4 regions of the Streptomyces sp. NBC_00078 genome follow, and region 4 is predicted to be linked to each of the others. Evidence: riboswitches for the same ligand, from Rfam matches in the RefSeq annotation. Region 4 holds a riboswitch; each other region holds the start of a gene.
The links. A riboswitch is a leader RNA that binds a small molecule or an ion and turns the genes downstream of it on or off. The one in region 4 is predicted to bind cobalamin.
Positions count from the first base shown of each region.

Region 1: another riboswitch for cobalamin. It lies ahead of OOK07_RS33050 (CbtB domain-containing protein); the one in region 4 lies ahead of nicT (Nickel transporter NicT).
Region 2: another riboswitch for cobalamin. It lies ahead of OOK07_RS39290 (IS1182 family transposase); the one in region 4 lies ahead of nicT (Nickel transporter NicT).
Region 3: another riboswitch for cobalamin. It lies ahead of OOK07_RS28910 (ribonucleoside-diphosphate reductase subunit alpha); the one in region 4 lies ahead of nicT (Nickel transporter NicT).

Region 1 covers NZ_JAPELX010000001.1:7,064,352-7,067,658, forward strand. The annotation lists gene OOK07_RS33040 (hypothetical protein) at 1-191, shown strand, start outside; gene OOK07_RS33045 (sigma-70 family RNA polymerase sigma factor) at 405-1,013, shown strand; cobalamin riboswitch at 1,450-1,601, shown strand; gene OOK07_RS33050 (CbtB domain-containing protein) at 1,636-1,857, shown strand; gene OOK07_RS33055 (CbtA family protein) at 1,879-2,631, shown strand; gene katG (catalase/peroxidase HPI) at 2,869-3,307, opposite strand, start outside.
Region 2 covers NZ_JAPELX010000001.1:8,449,813-8,453,119, reverse strand. The annotation lists gene OOK07_RS39290 (IS1182 family transposase) at 1-1,445, opposite strand, end outside; cobalamin riboswitch at 1,646-1,859, opposite strand; gene OOK07_RS39285 (GntR family transcriptional regulator) at 2,001-2,735, shown strand; gene OOK07_RS39280 (purine-cytosine permease family protein) at 2,877-3,307, shown strand, end outside.
Region 3 covers NZ_JAPELX010000001.1:6,131,361-6,134,667, forward strand. The annotation lists gene OOK07_RS28910 (ribonucleoside-diphosphate reductase subunit alpha) at 1-1,288, opposite strand, end outside; cobalamin riboswitch at 1,409-1,537, opposite strand; gene OOK07_RS28915 (GNAT family N-acetyltransferase) at 1,600-2,106, opposite strand; gene mctP (monocarboxylate uptake permease MctP) at 2,233-3,307, opposite strand, start outside.
Region 4 covers NZ_JAPELX010000001.1:1,353,457-1,356,763, forward strand. The annotation lists gene OOK07_RS06260 (hypothetical protein) at 1-428, opposite strand, end outside; gene nicT (Nickel transporter NicT) at 659-1,759, opposite strand; cobalamin riboswitch at 1,788-1,998, opposite strand; gene OOK07_RS06270 (transcriptional regulator) at 2,077-2,331, shown strand; gene OOK07_RS06275 (restriction system modified-DNA reader domain-containing protein) at 2,490-2,879, opposite strand; gene OOK07_RS06280 (hypothetical protein) at 2,878-3,201, shown strand.

The sequences.
Region 1 (3,307 bases), 5.7 Mb from region 4:
TCGACATCCTGAGGGCCGCGGCAGCCCGGCTGGCCGCGCCGCTGAGGATGCTGCTGGCGCTACCCGTACCCGCCGGCCGCCCGCCTGCGCGCAGGCGCCGTATCGCCGCGCACCGGTCGTCGCCGGCCCGCTTCCTTCTCTGTTACTCCGTCACGTCCCGGGGACCGCCCCTGGGTGCCGCTGTCGTCTGAGACAGCCGGATCGACCGGGGCTCACCCCGCTTCTCGCCATGCCGCGCTCGCGCGTGGATCTCCCCAGGACCACCCGCCACTTCGTGCGGGCCGATGGGCGTGCGACGAGCCCCGGGCATTCGCCGTACCCACCGCGTACGGCCGCACCCAAGTGCCGGAGAGCCCCGCCCCATTGCGGGGCGTCGGCTCCGGATGACCCGAGAAGGACATCACGTGATCACTCCTGTCCTGCCTGCTCCCCGCCGGGCGGAGCGCGCGGCGGCGGACGCCTCCGCCACCGCCTGGGCACTGGCCGCCGGTAAGGGCGACCCCCACGCGGCCGAGCACTTCGTGCGCGCGCTGCACGGCGACGTACTGCGTTATGTCGCCTACCTGAGCGGCGATCCCCAGATCGCCGACGACCTGGCCCAGGACACGTTCCTGCGGGCCCTCGACAGCCTGCCGCGTTTCCAGGGGCAGGCCTCGGCCCGCACCTGGCTGCTGTCCATCGCCCGCCGTGCGGTGGCCGACAGCTTCCGCCGGGCCGCGGTCCGGCCCCGGTCGTCCGACCGGCACGACTGGCAGTCGGCGATGGAACGTTCCCAGCCCCGCGGACTGCCGGGCTTCGACGACGGCATCGCACTCCTCGACCTGCTGGAGACGCTGCCGGACGAGCGCCGCGAGGCGTTCGTGCTGACCCAGGTGGTGGGACTGTCCTACGACGAGGCGGCCGGTTTCATCGGCTGCCCCGTCGGCACCGTCCGCTCCAGGGTGGCCCGCGCCCGGGCCACCCTGGAGCGCCTGCTGCTGGAAGCCGAGAGCCAGGCCGCCAGGGCAGCTTGACGTGCTGGCCGGCGCCTGCCGGGGACGCCGGCCAGCACTCGAACGGAACTCATGGGTTGCATGCCTGCCCCCTGCCCGCATTCCCGTCTGCCCTCGGGCCTCAACTGGCAACGCCCGGACCAGAATTGGCGACTGTCTGGAACTCTGGCCTCGCTGGCGCGGGAGGCGAAGGCGGGCAAGCCGGACGGCGTGGCCGGCGCCTGAGCGATGGCGCACACCCGGCGGAAGGGGGACCGGGTTTACGCGGTGTGGCCGTGGGGCGAGCAGCCCAGCGGGACGGCCGGGCGCGGCAGGAGAGGCAAGGACCCGGACCACCGGCGCAGAGGACCGCCTCCCGGAATGGGCCGCGAGTTCTGTCGCCGGCGACCGACGACAGGCCCGATATCGGGGCCACTTGACGGGGGAGAGGGAGATCACTCCAGGTGGGGCGGTATTGGCCAGGTTCGCGGCACACGGTACCGTCGGTCTGATATCGACGACGGCAAGACGGAAGCCGGTGAGAGTCCGGCACGGTCGCGCCACTGTGTGCCGCCGCCCCGCAGGGGGTGGTGGCGAGTCAGACCCGTAGCCGTCGTCATGTGCACCACCGAGATGGGACGCGAGCTCCCGAGGAGGCCCTGCCATGGCGCAGCATGTCGCCCAGCCGACAGTCACCACCCCCGTCGTACCCGCCAAGCTGCCGCTGAAGGACATAGCCCCCTGGGCCGTCTTCGTCGGCGTCCTGATGCTGGTCCTGCTCTACTTCGTCGGCGCCGAACAGGGCGCCACCTCCGTGTTCAGCGGCACGGACGTCCATGAGTGGGTACACGATGCCCGCCACCTGCTCGGCTTCCCCTGCCACTGATTTGAGGGACGCCGCACACCCATGAACTCCACAACGGTAAGAAACCTCCTGGTGCGGGGCATGCTCGCCGGCCTGGCCGCCGGCGTGCTCGCCCTCGTTGCCGCCTATCTGCTCGGTGAACCGTATGTAGACAAGGCGATCGGCTTCGAGGAGGCGCACTCCCACGAGCACGAGATGGAAGTCGTCTCCCGCTCCCTGCAGTCGACCGCCGGTCTCGCCACCGGCGTTCTGGTCTACGGGGTCGCGTTCGGCGGCATCGCCGCGCTCGCCTACTGCTTCGCCCTCGGCCGCGTCGGCCGCTTCTCGCCGCGGGCGACCGCGCTGCTGCTGTCCGGCTGCGCGCTGCTGACGGTGTACGTGACGCCGTTCCTGAAGTACCCGGCCAATCCGCCGTCGGTCGGCAGCGCCGACACCATCGGCAAGCGCACCACCCTGTACTTCCTGATGATGCTGCTCAGCGTGCTCCTCGCGATCGCAGCCACCATCCTCGGCAAGCGACTCCAGCCGAACCTGGGCACCTGGTGGGCGACGGTGGTCGCGGTTGCCGCGTTCGCCGTCGTGATCGGCCTGGCGTACGAGTTCCTGCCCGTCGTCAACGAGGTGCCGAAGGACTTCCCGGCCACCGTGCTGTGGCGCTTCCGGCTCGCCGCCCTGGCCATCCAGGCCACCCTCTGGGGCAGCTTCGGACTCGTCTTCGGCGAGCTGGCCGAGCGGTTGCTGAACCCGAAGCCCGTGTCGGCGGCCGCGAAGGCGACGGTCACCGCTCCCAGCTGACCATGAATCGAACAGGTGAGAGGGCCCGCGGAACCATCCGTGGGCCCTCTCATCGCCTTGGGCGGCCGTGAGGCGATCACCCTGACCGTGGCGGAGTACGAGCAACTCATCGCCGGCCGCCCTGTGCTCACTGATCGGAAGCGGCGGCCCTCAGCGGGTAAACGACGTCGTGGTCGGACAGGTTGGACGGTCAGACGGGTCGTACCGTCAGACTCAGACTCAGACTCAGACTCAGACTCAGACGAGGTCGAACCGGTCCGCGTTCGAGACCTTGACCCACGCGTCGACGAAGTCCTTCACGAACTTCTCCTTCGCGTCGTCGGCCGCGTAGACCTCGGCGACCGCGCGCAGCTCGGAGTTCGAGCCGAAGACGAGGTCGGCGCGGGTGCCGGTCCACTTGACCTCGCCGGTCACGTCGTCGCGGCCCTCGAAGGTGTTCTGGTCCTCGGAGGTGGACTTCCACGTCGTGCCCAGGTCGAGCAGGTTGACGAAGAAGTCGTTCGTCAGCTTGCCCGGGGTGTCGGTGAAGACGCCGTACGAGGTCTGCTGGTGGTTGGCGCCCAGGACGCGCAGGCCGCCGACGAGGACGGTCAGCTCGGGGGCGCTCAGGCCGAGCAGGTTCGCCCGGTCGAGCAGCAGGTACTCGGCCGGCAGGCGGTTGCCCTTGCCCAGGTAG
Region 2 (3,307 bases), 7.1 Mb from region 4:
CGCAGGGTGAGCATGCGGCGCCCGGTCTTCGAGGTGGTGCACTGCTTCTGGAGAGGGCAGTCCCGGCAGGTCAGGACGCTGAAGGTGATGACGATCGCGTCTTTGCCGTGCTGTTTGACCGGGTTCCAGTGGGAGCTGGTCCTGCCGGCGGGGCAGCGGACCTGGCGGGTCTTCCAGTTGATGGTGAAGGCGTTCTTGTCGAAGCCTTCGGCGGCCTTGGCCTGGTCAGAGTGGTCCTGGAGGACCGGGGTGACCATGCGGATGCCCTGTTTCAGGGCCTTGGTAATCAGGTCGGCCGACGGGTAGCCGGAGTCGAGGTAGTGCTCGCCGGGCTGCACTCCGTGCTCGGCGAGCTTGCGCTGGATCGGGGCGGTCGCCTTCACATCCGGCACGGTCGCGTCGGTGGTGTGCACGTCGGTGATCAGATTCGGCATCACCCCTGTGCCCACCCCTGTGCCCACGTCGGCGTCGGCGTCGGCGTCGGCGTCGGCGTCGGGGAGGGTGGTGCAGGTCTCCGTGAGATGGATCTTGTAGCCCATCCAGAACAGGTCGTCGCCCTTGGCCGCCCAGCGTGCGTCGGAGTCGTAGGGGGAGGCCAGGCGGAGTTGGCCGGGCGGGACGCCGTCGTCGGCGTCCCGCTTCTTGATCACCTGCCGTCCCCGGGCATCGGTCCGGACGATGTAGGTCTGCACGAGGACCTGCCGCAACAAGCCCACGGCCTCGATCTCGCGAATCCAGGCCGGAGCGTCATCGGCCCAGGCCGCCCGGCACAAGGCGATGGCATCCTGCCCGAAGACCTGGGCGAGACGGTCACGTTTCGTCTGCGAGGGCGGCATGCGCCAGCCGTCGACCCGCGGCCCGTACCGCTCGGCGAACTCAGTGACGTTGATGTGTCCGGCCAGCCAGGCCGGTGCCGCGACCGCGAGGGCCTCCAGGGCCGCCCGCACACTCTCCCCGGCCAGCTCCAGACGGTTCAAGTCCCGCACCGCACTGATCACATGGGTGGAATCGGTGCGCTGCTTGCCTCCGGCCGCCACCAGGCCGGCGTCCTTGCAGTGCTCAAGGAGCCGGTCGAAGACCACCCGCTCCATACCGTTGTCCGCGAGCCGGGCCCGGAACCGGCACAGCACACTCGCATCGAATCCGGTGTCCGTCAGCTCCGCACCGAGCGCGTACTTCCAGTCGATCGCCCGCACCGCCATCGCCGCGGCCTGCCGATCCGTCAGGCCCTCCGCGAACTGCAACACCATCACCAGCGATAACACCCCCGGCGACAGTCCCGGCGCCCCGCGCACCCCGAACGCCTCCGTGAACGGCTCATCGACGAAGACCTCCGCGAGGCGATCCCGCGCCCGTATCGCCAGGCTCCCCTTCGGAAACGCCGCCCGGGCCACCACCACCGTCTGTTCCGGGATCTCCGGCAACCCCACCGGCCGCATCGACATCCGTACCGCCTCCAGGACCGCACGACAGGAAGGCGACCCCGCCAACGATCATCGCCGACCCGGCCTTACCCCCGCAGCGAATTGCGCAGCAGAGTCCCGGAGCGGTTGGGGCCGAGCAGGCCGATCGTCTCGCCGGGGCGCGGGGTGCCTCGGTTGTCGGGGCTCGTACTGGAGCCCGGCCTGCGGACGTCCTGCCCGCACCAGGCACGGAGGTGCCAGCAGGTCTTCGGACTCGGGTTCGTCCGGCCGGGGTGCCTTCCCTGTGCTCGCCCCCATCGGCCCTCCGGTCGGCACGGGCTCCTCCCAGTGACGTCACATGCCCCGCCCGTCCCCCTCACCGCTGTGCGTCAGCTCCGGATTCACACCGGGCTCCCCGGCCTCGGATGTGGCTCGACTGGCTACCCGCGATCAAGACCGTCGTACGGTCGAGTCGCGCGGCCGGTGATCCACTGCCGCGGGCCGAACCTCCGCGGCCAGGCGCGTGAGATCTCGGAAACAAGCCGTTCACAACGCGATGGATCTTCGGGAAACAAGCGGTTTCTAGCGTGTCCCCCCATGGATTCGAAGCTGTATACGCGGCCGGGCACGGTGCCGGGTCCGGCGGCGGCAGGCGCGCCGTCGCTGCGCGAGTCGGTCTACGCGAAGCTGCGCGCGGCCGTGCTCGACGGCGATTTCGGCGCGCGTGAACGGCTGGTCGAGCTGCGGCTGGCCGCACGGTTCGGGGTCTCGCGGACGCCTGTGCGCGAGGCGCTGGCGCGGCTGCTGGCCGACGGGCTGATCGAGCGCGGCGACGGCGGCTTCTTCGTCACGATCCCCAACCTGGCCCAGCTGAAGGATTTCTACGAGCTGCGGGTCACCCTCGAGCTGCGTGGGATCGCGCGTGCCATCGAGGATCCGGCCGTCCGGCACGATTCGGCAGTCATCGGCGCCGAGTTGGAGCACTGGTACGCGCTGCACAAGCAGCCCCCGGAGCCGGATCCGCGCTTCGTCGTCCAGGACGAGAGATTCCACGCCGCACTCTCCCGTGCCTCCGGCAATCCCGCGCTCGCCGAGGCCCTCGTGGCGGTCAGCGAACGGATCCGCCGGGTGCGGCGGTACGACTTCCTCACCCAGGACCGAGTGGAGACGACCATCACCGAACACATCGAGATCCTGGAACTCGTCCGTGACGGGCGGCTCGACGAGGGCCTGCGGGCCCTGCACGCCCATATGGGTGACTCGATGGCCGGTGTGACGGAGCACGCCCAGCGGGCCATGACGCAGATGACCCTGCACGCCGGCCGCTTCTGAGGACGGCAACCGCCTGAGAAATCCGGGGACTTCGGCCCCGGGCCTTCGACTCCCCGGCTGCCGACGACGCCAACCCGGGCCCCACCGCTCACCACACCTCCGCCCCCACCGGAGCATCACCTCATCCCCGAAGGGTCGATCATGAGTGCAACCCACTCCCCACAGACAGCCACAGCGTCGGACTCTCCCACCAGCCAGGCCACCAAGGAGACCCTGGAGGACTACACCCTCCGCTTCGCGCCCCGCAGTTACCGCCGCTGGACCCCGATGGTCGTGGCGACGACCGCGCTCGGCGGGATCGCCTACATGGCGGACTTCTCCATAGGCGCAGGCATCGGCCTGGCACACGGCACGGGCAACGCGCTCCTGGCCATCGCCGTCGCCGCGGTCGTCATCTTCATCACCGGCTTCCCGCTCGCGTACTACGGCGCCCGCTACAACATCGACCTGGACCTGATCACCCGCGGCTCCGGCTTCGGCTACTACGGGTCGGTCCTCACCAGCGTCATCTTCGCCAGCTTCACCTTCATCTTCTTCGCCCTCGAAGGCTCGATCATGGCCCAGGGCCTCAA
Region 3 (3,307 bases), 4.8 Mb from region 4:
GGTTGGCGGTGCGGTTGGAGGCGTCCTTGAAGGTCATCCAGCCGTTGCCGGTCTGGGCCAGGGTGCGCATCATGCGGCCGTAGAGTTCGCGGGCCGGGATGGTCCTGCGGGCGAGGCCCGCCGCCTCCGCCCTGCGGTACGCGGCGTCGAACTCCGCACCCCACAGGTCGACCAGCTCGGGCACGTCGGCGGGGGAGAACAGGCTCCACGGCTCGTCGGCGTTCACCCGGCGCATGAACTCGTCGGGGATCCAGTGCGCGAGGTTCAGGTTGTGCGTACGGCGGGCGTCCTCACCGGTGTTGTCGCGCAGCTCCAGGAACTCCTCGATGTCGGAGTGCCAGGTCTCCAGGTAGACGGCGGCCGCACCCTTGCGCCGGCCGCCCTGGTTCACGGCGGCGACCGAGGCGTCGAGGGTCTTCAGGAACGGGACGATGCCGTTGGAGTGCCCGTTGGTGCCGCGGATCAGTGAACCCCGGCTGCGGACACGGGAGTAGGCGAGTCCGATTCCGCCGGCGTGCTTGGAGAGGCGGGCGACCTGGTGGTAGCGGTCGTAGATGGAGTCCAGCTCGTCGAGCGGGGAGTCCAGGAGGTAGCAGGACGACATCTGGGGGTGCCGGGTGCCGGAGTTGAAGAGCGTGGGGGAGGAGGGCAGGTAGTCGAGGCGGCTCATCAGGCCGTAGAGCGCGGCGACTTCGTCCAGCGGGCGGGCGCCCGTTTCCGAAGGGGGCGCGGTGTCGTCGGCGAGACCGGCGGCGACGCGCAGCATGAAGTGCTGGGGTGTCTCGATCACCCGGCGGGTGATCGGGTGCCGGAGCAGGTAGCGGCTGTGGAGGGTGCGCAGGCCGAAGTAGCCGAAGCGGTCGTCCGCCCGGGGGTCGACGAGTGCGTCGAGGCGCGTGGCGTGGACGCGGACGAACTCCGCGGTGCGGTCGGCGACGAGCCCTTCCCGGTGGCCCACGGCGACCGACTCGGTGAAGGAGGTGACGCCCTGTGAGGCGGCCTCCGCGGCGATGCTGATGGTGAGCAGACGTGCGGCCAGCCGCGAGTACACGGGGTCCTCCGAGATGAGACCGGCGGCCGCCTCCGTGGCCAGCTCGCGCAGCTCCGTCTCGTCCGCCTGCGCCGAGCGGCCGCGCAGCGCGGCGGCGGCGACCCGGCCGGGGTCGGCTCCGGGGAGGCCGGCGGTCAGCTCGGTCAGGGTCCGCAGCAGTGCGGTTCCCGGGCCGTCCGTTGTCGCCGCTGTCGCGGACGGTGTCGCTGAAGCCGGTTCGGCTGGCGCGATGGTCACGTGGGGCTCTCCCTCGCTCGGCACGGGGCCTTGCGGAGGGCAGGGGGATCACGAGCGCGCACGGCGTCGCGTCCACCGGCCCATTCCACGAGGCCCGGACGTCTGGGCACCCGGACGGTTCGGCCGGGCGCACTGTCGGCAGGTCCTCGGACTGACGCCCATACGTGTGCGAACACGCATGGGTACACCGTTGCGGGACAGTTCCGGATTCGCACCGGATTCCCCTGCGACGACAGCGAGCATGAGCATACATCTTGTGCCGGGCAGGAAAAGCGACCCCATATGTTGTGTCGTAGCGACTTCGGAGCGTGTCAGAGCGTCAACTCATAGGTGTGCAGGGTGAGGTCGGGGTGGTCCGGAAGGGGATTCCAGTCCCGCTCCGGGGCGCGGACGAAGCCCAGGCGCCGGTAGATGCGGTGGGCGGTGTGCATCAGCTGCTGGGTCGACAGGACGATGCCCGTGCAGTCCTCCGCGGCCCGCGCCCGCTCGATGCACGCCCGCACGAGAGCCTCGCCGGTCCCGCGTCCCCGCGCCCCCTGCGCGACCGCGAGCATCCGTATCTCCGCCTCCCCCGGCCGGGCCACGTCGGCCATGGGTCCGCCGGACGGGACGTAGGTGACTCCGCCGAGCAGCTTCCCGTCCGCCATGGCGACCAGTACGTCGGCCGAGGCCGCCCGCTTGGCCACGTTCCGCAGTTCGCCGAGGTATCGGTCGCTCTCGCCGAACGTCAGTAGGCCGTCCTGGAGGTAGGCCTGGGCGGTGATCTCGCCGAGAGTCTCGTACTCGCCGGGGTCCGCCTGCCGGATCACGATGTCCATGGGTCGAGTGTGGCGGACGGGTACGACAACGGGCCGCCGGATTTCTCCGACGGCCCGTCCGGTCCCCGTAGTTCCTACCGGCAGTGGTCCCGGTGGTTCCCAGCCAGTCCCTCGTGGATGTGGCCCCTAGTGGGACGTCCCCGCGGTCGCCGGCGGCAGCTCCACCTGAACGCCGGCGTCGCCCGCGTCCGCCGTGTAGTCCTCCGGCCTGGTCTCGTCGATGCCCTCAGGGGCCTTCACGGCCTTGAGGACGAAGGTCAGGACCACCGTCACCACCACGTTCAGGACGAACGCCGTCAGGCCGATGTAGCCGATCTCCCCGATGCCGGGGATCTCCTTGGCCGAGCCTCCGAAGTGCTTCTGCGTGGGGGAGGCGACGCCGTATGCGGCGAGGGTGCCGTAGACCATGCCGACCGCCCAGCCCGCGAGCAGCGCCCAGCGGTGGAACCAGCGGGTGAACAGACCGCCGACCAGCGCCGGGAAGGTCTGCAGGATCCAGATGCCGCCCAGGAGCTGGAAGTTGATCGCGACCGTCTTGTCCATGGTGAGGACGAAGACGAGCGCGCCCACCTTCACCAGCAGCGAGACCAGCTTGGAGACCTTGGTCTCCTGCGCCGGCGTCGCGTCCGGCCTGATGAAGTCCTTGTAGATGTTGCGGGTGAACAGGTTCGCGGCCGCGATCGACATGATGGCCGCCGGGACGAGGGCACCGATGCCGATCGCCGCGAAGGCCACGCCCGCGAACCAGTCGGGGAACATGTTCTCGAACAGCTGCGGGATGGCCAGCTGCCCGTTGGTGACCTTGACCCCCGCCGCGATCGCCATGAAGCCCAGCAGGGCGAGGAGGCCCAGCATCAGGGAGTACAGCGGCAGAATCGTGGTGTTGCGGCGGATCACGTTGCGGCTCTTCGAGGACAGCGTCGCCGTGATCGAGTGCGGGTACATGAAGAGCGCGAGCGCGGAGCCCAACGCCAGTGTGGCGTACGTCCACTGGCCCGGCTCGGCCGGCGCCAGCGCACCGCGCGGCTTGCCCGTCGCCGGGTTGGTCTGCGTGAACGCGTGACCCGCCTTCGCGAAGATGTCGTCGAAGCCGCCCAGCTTGATCGGGATGTAGATGATGGCCACCGCGATGACGAGGTAGATCAGCCCGTCCTTCACGAACGCGATCAGCGCGGGGGCCCGCAGACCCGAGGAGTACGTG
Region 4 (3,307 bases):
GCCATCAGGCCCGGCACGAGCGCTGCGGCCCGGCGCAGCAGCGACCACAGTGCGACCTCCCCGCGCTGCAGCCACCAGGTCAGTACCAGGGCCGCGGCGACGTGAGCGGCGGTGGCGTGCGGGGTCAGGGCATGCGCGTGGGACATGCGCATGCCCTGCATGCCCATCGTGGCGTGCGGCCGGGCGGCGCCGAACGCGAGGTGCAGTGCGCCCTGAGCGGTGACTGTGCCGATGCCGATGGCCGCCAGCGACCGCTCCCGGCGGCCCAGCAGGTAGCCGGCGCCGAAGACCGGCACGAACCCGGCGGCCTGCACCCACACGGGCGGTGCCATACCGATCGCCAGCGCGTGCCCCCCGGCGGCGAGCAGCACGCACAGCGCGGCGAACACCACCGCGCGCAAGCTCCGTACCGCCGGGGACGCACTCATGCCCCGATGCTGCCATGCGGCCGACGGATCTCTTCCCCCGCCTGGGCAGGAACACCACCACGGCGTCCGGTCCGGCGCAGTCCGCCTTCCTCTCAGCAGTCGGACCCGGGCACCGTCCGGTTCCCGGCACTGGCACAGAGGCCGGGACAAGCAAGTACGCCGGGAACAGGGCCGTCCTCGCTCTTCACCGCCCCGGCCGCACGGTCCGGCAGCGGATCGCGCGTCGGGTGTCAGCCGCCCTCGGCGAGACGGGCGGCCCACCTCTGCTCCACCTTGGCCAGCCGCCAGTACACCAGCGCCGCCGCCCACACGAGCACGAACAGGCCGACGATGATGTAGCCGACGTTGCCCAGGTCCAGGCCGGCGATCCAGCCGGTCACCGCGTCGCGCAGACCGAGCTTCTCGTGCAGCACTCCGACCAGTTCGATGGTGCCGATCAGGAAGGCGACCGCGATGGACAGGCCGGTGATGGCGAGGTTGTAGAACACCTTGCGCACCGGGTTGGAGAACGCCCACTGGTAGGCGAAGTTCATGAACGTCCCGTCGAGGGTGTCGAACAGGCTCATCCCCGCCGCGAACAGCAGCGGCAGGCACAGGATCGCGTACCAGGGCAGCCCGGCCGCGGCGCCGCTGCCCGCCATCACCATCAGGGTGACCTCGGTGGCGGTGTCGAAGCCGAGGCCGAACAGGAAGCCCAGCGGGAACATCTGCCCGGGCCGGGTGATCGACCTGGTGAAACGGCCCAGGATGCGGTTCATGAACCCCCGCGAGTCCAGGTGCTGTTCGAGAGCGGCCTCGTCGTACGTGCCGGAGCGCATCGCCCGGAAGACCCGCAGGATGCCGGATAGCGCCACCAGGTTGAGCGCCGCGATGAGGTAGAGGAAGGTCCCGGAAACCGTCGTGCCGACGACACCGAGCGTCTGGTGGGTACGGGAGTCGTCGTTCAACAGCGTGCCGGCGAGCTGCGCGCCGCCCGCGACCAGGGCGGCCATGGCGACCACCACGCTGGAATGGCCGAGCGCGAACCAGAACCCGACCGACACCGGCCGCTTGCCGTCGGCCATCAGCTTGCGGGTGGTGTTGTCGATCGCGGCGATGTGATCGGCGTCGAACGCGTGCCGCATGCCCAGCGTGTACGCGGTCACCCCGAGGCCGATCCCGAACGCCTTGGAACCGACCTCGTAGTGCCCCGGCACGACGAGCAGGAACAGGATGCCGAACGCCAGCACGTGCAGCGCGGCGATCACCGCCAGCAGCCCGGCGGTACGGACGGTGTCCTCGCGCCGCCATCGAAAAGCGGTGGGCACGTCGGGCCCGGTGGGCAGGGTCATACGGTCACGCTCCAGCACCTCGTGGATCACTTCGTGAAGTGCCGTGGCCGGTCTCCTGGCTGACGGGTGCGCGCGTCTTTCGTCCCGGCCTTCCCGTCCGCCCGGGGGCGGACAGTGACCGTGCACAACTGGGACGAAGACTCCCCGATCACAGTGGCGAGGGCCGCTCCGGCCTGAACCCCCCGAACCACGAGGGGCCGTCACCGGTCTTCCCGAACACCACGGCCCGCCCACCGTACGGGCGCCCCCTCACGCCTGGATACCTGCACAGCTGCGCAGGTATCCAAGATCACACTGCCGCCTGCGAGGATGCCTCCATGCATCTCGTCCCCGCCGAACGCGCAGACCGCCGCGCCATCGACGGCCACCGGGTCTGCGACGCCGTCGCCGCCATCGGCGAGCCCGACCACGTCCGCGCCTGGGCGGAGCGGTTCTCCCTGCTCTCCGATCCCGGGCGCCTCGCCCTCCTGATGGCCCTGCGCCAGACGGGTCCGCTCGCTGTCTCGGACCTCGCCATCGCGACCAGCCGGGCTCGGGCCCGGCCGACCAGAGCGGTCAGCGCGTCCGGTTGAGGGACGGTCTCCCGTTCGCCCCGCAGGGCGGCGGTGCCGCGGGCAGGGTAGATCAAGGTCCTGAGCCAGGGGTCTTCCAGGTGGGCGGCGATATTCCCGACGAAGACCGAAGGGATCAGCAGGAGACCGCCGCCGGCGAGGCGGACAGTTCCGCCCTCTCACACCGGTGCGGTGGGCGGGAAGTGCGTGGCGCGGAATTCGGCGAGGGTCTGCTCCACACCGGCGATGGTCAGACGCCAGAAGTCCCAGCCGTCGATCTTGTTGCTGCCGGTCGCGGCCCTGGCGGCGGTGGTCGGGGTGCGCCAGGGGCGGCCCAGGACTTTGAATTGGCCCTCGTGGTTCAGGACTGCCTGGTGCGCCTTCTTCTCGTGCCGGCCGGTGAGGGTGATGCCGACCTTCAGGTCGTCCGGGTCCAGATGTTCCAGCAGGTCTTGCAGGTCGACTCGGGAGCGTGTCGGGTCGATGGTGGGTGTGATGCCGGGCGTCGTTGCGGCCGGTGTGGGCGCGGCGGCGGGCCGGTCGCAGGCGCGCTGCAGGGCCAGGGCCATGGCGACTGCTGAGCTGTATGGCGCCTTGGGCCCCCACCTTGTCGTCGATCAGCTGCTGTATGGCGGGATCGTCCCCGTAGCGGGCGAGCACGCCGACCGCCCCCATGAGGCGGCTGCGGAGCGGGACGAGGTGGGAGTCGTTGAGCGCGAGGATCCGTATGGTTTCGTCGGCGCGGCACAGGCCGCGTTTCGCTTCGGCCTGCGAGTAGGGGGTGCTGCTGCGCCGGGCGTAGCCGGCGCTGTCGAAGCCGAGCAGGTCGGGGTCGCTGTGGTGGGCGGGGTCCAGGAGCAGCGGCTGTTCGCGGTCCAGGTCGTCGGCTGATGCGCGGGCGCGGGTACCGCCTATGACCGGCAACTGGCTGCCCTTGGCGCGGCCTTCCCGGACACCGTCGTAGCGGGCTCCGCCGCTGTTGCAGTGTCTGCAGGCG